3 regions of the Paenarthrobacter sp. RAF54_2 genome follow, and region 3 is predicted to be linked to each of the others. Evidence: riboswitches for the same ligand, from Rfam matches in the RefSeq annotation. Region 3 holds a riboswitch; each other region holds the start of a gene.
The links. A riboswitch is a leader RNA that binds a small molecule or an ion and turns the genes downstream of it on or off. The one in region 3 is predicted to bind thiamine pyrophosphate.
Positions count from the first base shown of each region.

Region 1: linked by a shared signal. The riboswitch ahead of AB4Y87_RS20620 (bifunctional hydroxymethylpyrimidine kinase/phosphomethylpyrimidine kinase) and the one ahead of thiO (glycine oxidase ThiO) in region 3 are both predicted to bind thiamine pyrophosphate.
Region 2: linked by a shared signal. The riboswitch ahead of thiC (phosphomethylpyrimidine synthase ThiC) and the one ahead of thiO (glycine oxidase ThiO) in region 3 are both predicted to bind thiamine pyrophosphate.

Region 1 covers NZ_JBFRDV010000024.1:11,497-14,768, forward strand. The annotation lists gene AB4Y87_RS20620 (bifunctional hydroxymethylpyrimidine kinase/phosphomethylpyrimidine kinase) at 1-1,515, opposite strand, end outside; TPP riboswitch at 1,507-1,604, opposite strand; gene AB4Y87_RS20625 (Rne/Rng family ribonuclease) at 1,751-3,272, opposite strand, start outside.
Region 2 covers NZ_JBFRDV010000006.1:452,397-455,668, reverse strand. The annotation lists gene AB4Y87_RS08635 (VOC family protein) at 1-757, opposite strand, end outside; gene AB4Y87_RS08630 (amidohydrolase family protein) at 824-1,918, opposite strand; TPP riboswitch at 1,994-2,101, shown strand; gene thiC (phosphomethylpyrimidine synthase ThiC) at 2,097-3,272, shown strand, end outside.
Region 3 covers NZ_JBFRDV010000006.1:108,291-111,562, reverse strand. The annotation lists gene AB4Y87_RS07115 (thiazole synthase) at 1-42, opposite strand, end outside; gene thiS (sulfur carrier protein ThiS) at 47-283, opposite strand; gene thiO (glycine oxidase ThiO) at 280-1,527, opposite strand; TPP riboswitch at 1,520-1,637, opposite strand; gene thiE (thiamine phosphate synthase) at 1,665-2,348, shown strand; gene AB4Y87_RS07095 (ferritin-like fold-containing protein) at 2,394-3,062, opposite strand; gene AB4Y87_RS07090 (RNB domain-containing ribonuclease) at 3,104-3,272, shown strand, end outside.

The DNA.
Region 1 (3,272 bases), on a different contig from region 3:
CTCGTAGCGGCAAGACTGGGCGAAGGCCTCAACCATGGCCCCGCGTTCCTGGGTGGAGGCGCTAATTGCCGCGGCATCAGTAAAGTCGATCGCCTTCCGGGTTGCGGCAGCAAACTCCTCGTCCGCGTACGTCGTCAGCCAGGCGGCGTACGGGTGCTCGCTGGGGGCGCCGGCGTCCACATAGGCGGCGTGGAGTTGCTGTCCTACCTCCGCATACAGCCAATAGCAGGGCAGGATTGCCGCCAGCAACACGGCGTAACTGCCCGAGGCTGATGTGGCCAGCAGGTGGTCCACGTACGACCTTGTCACGGGTCCGGTCTGTGTTGAGGCCGAGCGCGTGCTCAGCCAGTTCCGATGGAGCTCGGACTCCACTTCAAGGCAAAGTTGCGATGACTTTGCCCAGAAGAGCTGCTCTTCTTCAGTGGGGGCAAGTGCACCTGCCCGCGCCAAAACCCGGGAGTAGCCGTTCAGGTAGATGGCGTCCTGGGCGAGGTAATAGTTGAACTGGGGCTCCGGGAGGCGCCCGGACTGCAAGCCCTGAATGAAGGCGAGGCCGTAAATTGCGTCCAATTCCGGTGCAGCTTCGGCCCACAGCCGGGCGGCAAAGTCGCCGGATTTCCCGGCAGGATTCAGCGCTGGCTCCATGTGGTGGAAGTGGTGGACAGGCCCGCTGCCCTTGCCTACCTCGAGCCCGTCGGCCGCCGCGAGGGCCTGCAGCAGCCACGGCTTGACCTCGCGGAGTGATACCTCCCAATCGCCCCTGCGGGCCTGGACTGTGGCCAACGCCGAGGAGAGCGAGCACCCTGTTCCGTGGCTGTTCCTGGTATCAACGCGGGGCCCAGGCACCTCGATGACGTCCTGTCGCAGCAAACCGCTCGTATTGACCAGTGCATCCGGGCAGTCGTTTCCTGCCAAGTGGCCGCCTTTTACCAAAACCGTCGTTCCACACTCAGCAGCCAGGCGTTTACCCTGGTCAAGCGCCGTAGCCCAGTCGGGGGCTTCGGGCTCCCCCAGCAACATCGCCAGCTCGGGAAGGTTTGGGGTGACGAGATCCGCCAACGGCAGGAGGCTGCGTAACGCAGTTTCAGCGGTCTCCCGCAGAAGGCGGTCGCCGCTGGTGGCCACCATCACCGGGTCAAGGACCACGACGGCGGGACGCACCTCTTCGAGCCAACTGCGGACTTCGTCGATGACGGCCGCATCACCCAACATCCCGATCTTGACCGCATCAATCTCAATATCGCTGCTGATCGCGTCCAGTTGCTGACGCAGGAACTCGACGGGCGGAACATGGATTGCACTGACACCCAACGTGTTCTGGGCCGTCAAAGCCGTGATGGCAGCCATGCCATAGCCCCCGTGCGCTGCGATGCTCTTCAAGTCTGCCTGGATTCCGGCGCCGCCAGAAGGATCCGAGCCGGCAATGCTGAGCACCCTCGGATGTGGCCGGGCCGGGACTGCTCCCATACCCGCGGCGTAGACAGGGTAGACAGCGGAATTCGACGATGAAGCCATGGTGGACATCCCTTCGCCGGTGCTAACCGGACAGGTTCAACGGGTCTGGATCTCAGCCTGGCCCGTGCCCGGCACCCCGTGTCAGTTTCCTAGCGTAGCCCGGAAGCCCCTCGCCCCGGGAACCGGACAGCTTCGGGGAATCGATGTGACTGGCGGCAAACAAAAGAGTCCCGCAGTATCCGCCGTAAACGGATGCTGCGGGACTCTTTGGTTGCATAGTGGCAGGTTGCCCTGCCTACAGCTCGGAAGCGGGAACTCCCACCCCAAGGATGATGGGTTCGTCCGCTACCTTCTTTTTGGCGGGCTCTTCCGCTGCCGGCGCCTTGGCCTCATGGGCAGATCCGCCTGCGGCAGCAGCAGTTACCTCGTGGTGTTCCACACTGGTTTCGTTTGCGGCACCCTGCGCCCTGCTGGCACTGCGGTTCCTCCGGCCACGACGACCACGGGAACGCAACGAATGATCGTGCTCATCGGTAGTGCCGGCAGAAGCACTGGCAGGGGAAACGGCGGAAGCAGCGGCAGGTTCGGAAACCGAAGCCGTGGCCTCTTCCTCCGCAGCAGGTGCGGCACCAAGGTGCGAGAACGCCTCGGCCAGCAGGTCCAGGCTCATGGCCGGCTTGCCAGCAGTTGGTTCCTCATGGTGTTCCACAAACGGAAGAGCCACTTCTTCGCCACCGAAACGCAGAACAGGAGTGGCGCGCGCTTCCCGAACCGCAGCCTCATGACTGGCGGTATCAGGTGCAGCCGGAACGCCAGCCTCGCCGCTTGCAGCCTCAAGGGCAGATCCATCGGTGTGACCCTGCTGACCTGCTGCACGGGCCTGCTCCTCCGCGCGGTGAACCTCGTCATCGTGCAGGTGGGCGGCATGTGCTGCAGCGGCTATCGTGGCAAGAGCTGCCCTGGTCGCCTCAGCCTTCGCCTGGCGGACCGGGTCCACGGACTCCGTGGTCGCAGGAGCTGCAGGGGCGGCCGGCGTGCTGTGGACTGCAGGAGGCACTTCGGCCATTGCCGGTCCCCCACCCTTGCCACGGCGGCGCTTACGATCAGTGCGTGCAGCAGGCTGTTGGGGTTCGACGTGCGGGCGGTGATGCTCGGCAGCAACGACGTTGGCGCGTCGGTGCTCCACCGGCTCATCATGGGTGACGACACCCCGTCCGGCACAGTGCTCGCACTGCTCACCGAATACCTCGAGCAGGCCGGTGCCCATGCGCTTGCGGGTCATCTGCACCAGGCCCAGCGATGTCACTTCGGCCACTTGGTGTTTGGTGCGGTCACGACCCAGGCATTCCACCATTCGGCGGAGCACCAGGTCACGGTTCGATTCGAGGACCATGTCAATGAAGTCGATGACGATGATGCCACCGATATCGCGCAGGCGTAGCTGGCGAACAACTTCCTCGGCTGCTTCAAGGTTGTTCTTGGTGACGGTTTCTTCCAGGTTTCCGCCGCTGCCGGTGAACTTACCTGTGTTGACGTCCACCACAGTCATGGCTTCGGTGCGGTCGATGACAAGGGAACCACCAGACGGCAGGAAAACCTTGCGTTCCAGCGCCTTGTGGATCTGTTCGTCGATCCGCCAGGCAGCAAAAATGTCCTGGTCCTTGGTCCACTTCTCAAGGCGGCCCACCAGATCGGGAGCCACGTACGTAACGTAAGCCTCGATGGTGTCCCAGGCGTCGTCCCCGGAAACGATCAACTTGGAGAAGTCTTCGTTGAAGACATCCCGGACAACCTTGATGGTGAGGTCCGGTTCGCCG
Region 2 (3,272 bases), 340 kb from region 3:
CATCGGCAGTCGGAACTTCGATCAGGACCTCGCCCAGGCCCAGGGTATCCCTGCGGGGCCCGGCCCCGCGGCTGTTCCACACGTTCATCGCCATGTGGTGGTGGTAGCCGCCCGCAGAAACAAACAACGCCTGCCCGTGCCAGCCCGCCGTCCTCTCAAAACCGAGGGTGTCCACATAAAAATCCTGGGCAGTCTGCACGTCGCCTACCTGAAGGTGCACGTGCCCGACGCCGGCAACTGCTTCCCGCTGGCCAGTCACGGCAGCCTCATTCAAGTGCTGCTGGAGGAAACGCTGGGGCGGCAGGGCAACATTGTCCATCACCACATTCTTGCCATCCCACTGCCAGACAGCGCGAGGCTTGTCGTAATAGAGCTCAATGCCATTACCTTCGGGATCCGTGAAATAGAAGGCTTCGCTCACCAAATGGTCGGCACTGCCCACAAAAGCGCGCGGCTCATACTCTGCGGCCGTGGCGATGGTGGCCGCCAGGGAAGGCTGGTCCTGGAACAGGATGGCTGTATGGAAAAGCCCGGCTTCCCCACGGCCTGGAATCTGCAGGCRGGCAGCGGGAGCGAGGTGGACTACAGGCTTGCCCAGGCGCCCCAGGTACAGCCCGCCATCCTGCTCGGCCACGATCTCAAGGCCCAGGGCACGCTGATAGTAGTCACTCATCACCCTCATATCGCCGACCTTGAGCATGACGGTGCCCATGGTGAGTTCGGCAGGAAGGAGATCCTGGTTGGATGTCGTCGTCATGTGAAGCTCCCGATTCATAGATGGCCGCCCTTCGGCACGTTCTACCTATGTAAATTACTTGAAGCTTCAATTTATTCCTAGTTGGACCAGTTTCCCGCGCAGGACTACATGGTTCAGGCTCGCCACAGTTGCGAGGTTCTTCCTTGGATCATCCCGGCACAGCACGACGTCGGCACTTGCCCCTTCGCTGATGCCCTCGGCTCCCAGCCACTTCCGCGCGCCCCACGTGGCGGCGCCCAGGACGGCAGTGGGCGGCAGGCCGGCGTCGTGAAGTTCCTTCATTTCGTCCGCGATCCTGCCGTGCTTGATCACGCTCCCTGCATCCGTGCCCGCATAGATGCCGACGCCAGCTTCAAAAGCCTCCAACACCCGTTCACGGCGTCGCTCCCAAAGACGGGTCATGTGCTGGGCGTAGACAGGAAACTTCGGGGCAGCCTGGGCGGCGATATCCGGAAAAGTCGCGATGTTAACCAACGTGGGAACAATCGGTACGGACTGCTCCACAAGACGGGGAATGTGGCGGGGCAAAAGACCGGTGGCGTGCTCAATGCAGTCGATCCCGGCGTCGAGCATGTCATCAATGGTGTCTTCACCGAAGCAGTGGGCTGTCACCCTCGCTCCTTCGTCGTGGGCGGCCGCAATGGCATCCCTCACGACGTTCCGAGGGAAGGAAGCGGAGAGGTCACCCACACCGCGATCGATCCAATCCCCCACGAGTTTCACCCAACCGTCCCCGTCCCGGGCTTCCTTGCGGACCGTCTCCACGAGTTCGTCCGGCTCGACTTCATGGCCCAAGCCACGCAGATAACGCCGGCTCCGGGCGATGTGGCGTCCGGCACGAAGGAGCCGTGGGAGGTCGTCCCGCCGCTGAACCCAACGTGTATCGCTTGGTGAGCCGGCGTCGCGGATCAACAACGTGCCGGCTTTTAGGTCGGCCTGCGCCTGGGCAAGAGTTGTCAGCTCATCAACCGCTCCGCCGACGCCAAGCCCTATGTGGCAGTGGGCGTCAACAAAACCAGGAAGGACCCATCCGTCCAGCACGGAATCGGGTGGAGCAAGGGGGCGTTCGAACGTCAGTTTGCCATCGACGGACCACAACCCGTGCCGTTGGTCGTCTCCTGCCACAAGCACAGGACCGGTGAATTCGATGATGTTGGCCATGGCAAAAGCCTAGTGTGCCACCAACCTCCCGGACGCGTATGACTGGGACCCCGATCGAAGCTGTGGTAGCTTCGTCTACGACCACACGGGGGCCCCTGCAGGGGCTGAGATCGGACTGAAGCAGTCTGCGACCGTTGAACCTGTCCGGGTAATGCCGGCGAAGGAAGTGAGTAATCCTTTGAGCACCACCGAAACACAGCACAGCTCTGCCCAAAACCAGATCAGCCACAGCGAAAACATGGCGGAACCCGTCACACAGTCGCTGAAATCCCATTCGCTGGCTTGGCTGGAAGATCCCGTGAATGGCATCCGGGTCCCCGTCACGGAAATTGCTCTGGAGCCTTCCCCCAACGGTGAGGCGAACGAACCACTGCAGGTATACCGAACTGCCGGACCGGGCAGCGATCCCGTGGTGGGCCTGGAGCCATTCCGCACCCGATGGATCGAAGCCCGGGAAGACACCGAGGCATACTCCGGGCGGGAGAGGAACCTGCTCGACGACGGCAAATCAGCGGTACGCCGCGGCGCAGCATCCCAGGAGTGGAAGGGGGCGCAACCGGTGCCCCGCCGCGCCGTCGAAGGCAAAACCGTCACCCAGATGCACTATGCCAAGCAAGGCATCGTCACGCCGGAAATGCAGTTTGTGGCGCTGCGGGAGAACTGCGACGTTGAGCTGGTTCGCAGCGAAGTGGCTGCCGGGCGCGCTATCATCCCCAACAACATCAACCACCCCGAGTCCGAGCCCATGATCATTGGCAAGGCCTTCCTGGTCAAAATCAACGCCAACATCGGAAACTCCGCCGTCACCAGTTCCATCGCCGAGGAAGTTGACAAGCTGCAATGGGCAACCCAGTGGGGTGCCGATACTGTCATGGACCTGTCCACGGGAGACGACATCCACACCACCAGGGAGTGGATCATCCGCAACTCCCCCGTTCCGATCGGCACTGTTCCCATTTACCAGGCACTGGAGAAGGTCAACGGCGAAGCCAACAAACTCACGTGGGAAATTTTCCGCGATACGGTCATCGAGCAATGCGAGCAGGGCGTTGACTACATGACAATCCACGCCGGAGTGCTCCTGCGGTACGTGCCCTTGACGGCAAACCGTGTGACAGGCATCGTCTCCCGTGGCGGCTCGATAATGGCTGGATGGTGCTTGGCGCACCACGAGGAGAACTTCCTCTACACGCATTTTGATGACCTCTGTGAAATCTTCGCCAAGTACGACGTCGCATTCTCCCTGGGCGACGGATTGCGCCCGGGCGCAACAGCCGATGCCAACGACGCCGCGCAGTTCGCTGAGCTCGATACGCTTGCCGAGCTGACCCAGCGGGCTTGGGAATTCGATGTG
Region 3 (3,272 bases):
CACCAAAGCATCTGTGCGGATGTCAGATTTTGCTACTGTCATTTTTTCAGCCTCCCTGGACTGCGGTTACGAGTTCGAGTTCGTCTCCATCGGCGAGCGCAGTCGCGGCCCACTGGCTGCGCGGCACTACCTCGGAATTGCGCGCGACGGCGACACCCAGCTTGCCGCCGTCGGCCGCCTGTCCGCGGTGGTCCAGGATGCGGCCTGTGATGGCGCTGACGAGCGTGCTGACGGATGCGTCGTCCGCCACGGCGTGTTCGGAGCCATTGAGTTTGATGTTCATGGTGTGTCCTTGGTTGCTGGTTGGAGATGGTGATCCGGCGTTGCCGTAAATCGATCAGGGGTGAAGTTGGACCATCGGGGATCGACTGACCCGCTGATCAGCCCGCCGACGATTCTGGCGGCCACAGGCGTCAACAGGACGCCATGGCGGAAGAACCCGGTTGCGATTACGAGACCGTCGATGGTGCCCGCGCGCCCGGTAACCCGTCCCAGTAATGGTGCGTTGTCCGGAGTGCCGGGCCGTGCGCGGGCTGTCGCTTCCAGCAGTTCCAACTCCGCCACCGCAGGCACCAGGACTTGGGCGTCCCGCAGGAGTTGGTAGACGCCTCCGGCGGAGACTGCATTGGTGGACGCGGATAGTCCGTCCTCGCGCTGTGTTGCTCCAATCACCACCGTGCCATCGTCCCGCGGCACGATGTAAACGGGCACCCCGCGGACAATACCCCGGATGGTGGATGTGAGGAGGGGCTGGAGGTGGTGGGGAACGCGCAGCCTGAGGATGTCACCGTAAACGGGCCGCAGAGGAAGACTGAGACCTTCGGGGAGATTACCGATCCTTGCCGCGTCCAGCCCGCAGGCGATCACAGTTTCCGAGGCCTCGACTGTGCCAGAAGCCAGTTTGACGCCGGAGACCCGGTCCCCATCCCAGAGCAAACGGGATGCTTGGAACGGCAGTGCGAAACCGTCCTCCGCTCCGGAAACCCACGTTGCGTCACCTGGTCCGTGGGCTGCCAACCCTTCCATGAGGCATCGTGCAAGCCGCCGCGGGTCCACTTGGTGATCGGCCGGTATGTCGAAGGCACAGGAAATCTGTGGACTCAGCAAAGGCTCACGTTGGCGCGCTTCCCGCAATGACAATGGCTCCACGTGCAGCCCCGCGGCCTGCTGGACTGTGCGGAGGTCTGCGAGGGCGCGGCGGTCGGCGGCGTCGGCACCAACGGCGATTGTCGGCGTCGTGCGGTATCCGGTGGCTGATTCGCCGCCATGGACGCTCCGGATGAAAGGGGGCCAAAGTTGGGAGGATTCCAGCATGAGTTCCAGGAGGTCTTCCTCCTGGTAGTGGAGTTCGCTGACCGGAGCCAGCATCCCGGCGGCAGCAAACGTCGCACCGGCCGCGGGGGTGGGATCAATGAGGACCACCGAGCGGCCCTGGCGGCGCGCTTCGTGGGCGATGCCAAGGCCGATGATGCCGCCACCAACCACTGCAACGTCTGCCTGCAAGGGGGTTTGGCCGGATTCTGCCATGTGTTTCCTTCCCTACGCCGGTACTAGCCGGATCAGGTCAAGCGGTCGGCGCTGAAGCCCTCTCAGCCGGACGGTCATATGACGCTGTCACGGCTCCCGCAGTACGTGCCCAGTTTAGAGGAACTACTCTGGTTTCCATGACCCAGCCTGATGTCCACACCACTGCCCGCCTTTACTTGTGCACCGATGCCCGCAAACGTCAGGGCGATTTTGAAGACTTCGTCGACGCCGCGTTTGAGGGCGGCGTAGACATCATCCAGCTGCGCGACAAGACACTCGAGGCCGCAGAGGAACTGGAAGTCCTGGAGGTTCTGCACAACGTTGCCCAACGGCACGGACGGCTGTGGGCCGTCAATGACCGCGCCGATGTTGCCAGTATTTCCGGGGCTCCGGTGTTCCATATCGGGCAAAAAGACATCCCCCTGCCCGCGGCAAGGCATCTCCTCCACGACCGCACCGTGATAGGCCTTTCCACCCATACGCCGGAACAGGTTGACGCTGCTATCGCTGCCTCCCCTGGCAGGAGCGGACTGGATTATTTCTGTGTTGGTCCGGTGTGGGCAACACCCACAAAGCCCGGCCGTGAAGCAGTCGGGCTGGATCTGGTCACATATGCCGCAGAAGCCGTAAAGCGCGCGGATGCGGAGACCGTAGGTGGGGTCCTCCTCCCTTGGTTCGCGATTGGCGGCATCGACCTCACCAACATTGAACAGGTGGTGGCTGCGGGAGCGAGCCGGATCGTCGTGGTGCGGGCCATTACTGAGGCGGAGGATCCGACGGCGGCGGCAAAGACTCTGCTGGAAGCGCTCGACGCCGGATAATCACCGCCGGCGCCCTGGCGGCAGCCGAGGATATGCGAAAGTCTCTTAAGCCGTGAGCCCGAGCCCGGACATCCGTCGACCATGCCGCTCGGCAAGTTCAGCGGTAAGGACCTTGACTGCAGTGCGGGCATCCCCGCCGCCCTTGAGCAGCGGTCCCAAGTGAGGATGTTCCATGCCCACGCGTTGGGCCTGGGTCAGCGCTTCACCGACGAGGCGGCGGCCCCACAAAGCCAGTCGCGATGCCAGGCGAGGATCATCAGCCAGGGCCCTGCGCAGGAGGACGCGTAATACTTCCGTGGCTTGGTCGGCGGAGGCCACCTTCTGGACAAAGAGTTGCGTTCCGCCGTCGAGGTACGAAGCGACCATGCGGTAAAAGTCCGATGACACGGTGTCGATCACATAGGCCTTCATGACTGATTCAAACCAGTCCGCCGGCTTTGTTCGCTCATGGAAGTGGTCAAACGAGCGCTGGAACGGAAGCATGGCCTCTTCGGCATCGAGTCCCATCTCCGAGAGCCGGCTGCTGATCAAGGCAAAGTTTCCGTAAGCCCCAACGGCAATCTTTGCCAACACTGCCCTGTCGTGCAGGGTGGGAGCGTACCGGGAGTCGAAAGACAGCCGGCCAAACGCCGAGAGCTCGCCGTACGCCATGGCTCCCAGCAGCTCCGAAGAGAGGCGCTGGACGCGAGCATTATCGTCCAAGGAAGGGCTCATGGTCCAAGACTATCCAGCGATTTCGGGCTAACCTGATTTTCGTGTCACATCATCGGATTTCGCCCAACGTCGACGACTCGTCGGACCAGCTCGCAGAGGCATTTGCAGCCCTTCGGACCGAACTGGAGCTCCCAGGCGAGTATCCGGCCGAAGCCGTGGCGGAAGCCCGGAAAGCAGTAGAAAACCACACACTGCCAGAGCGTGACCTCA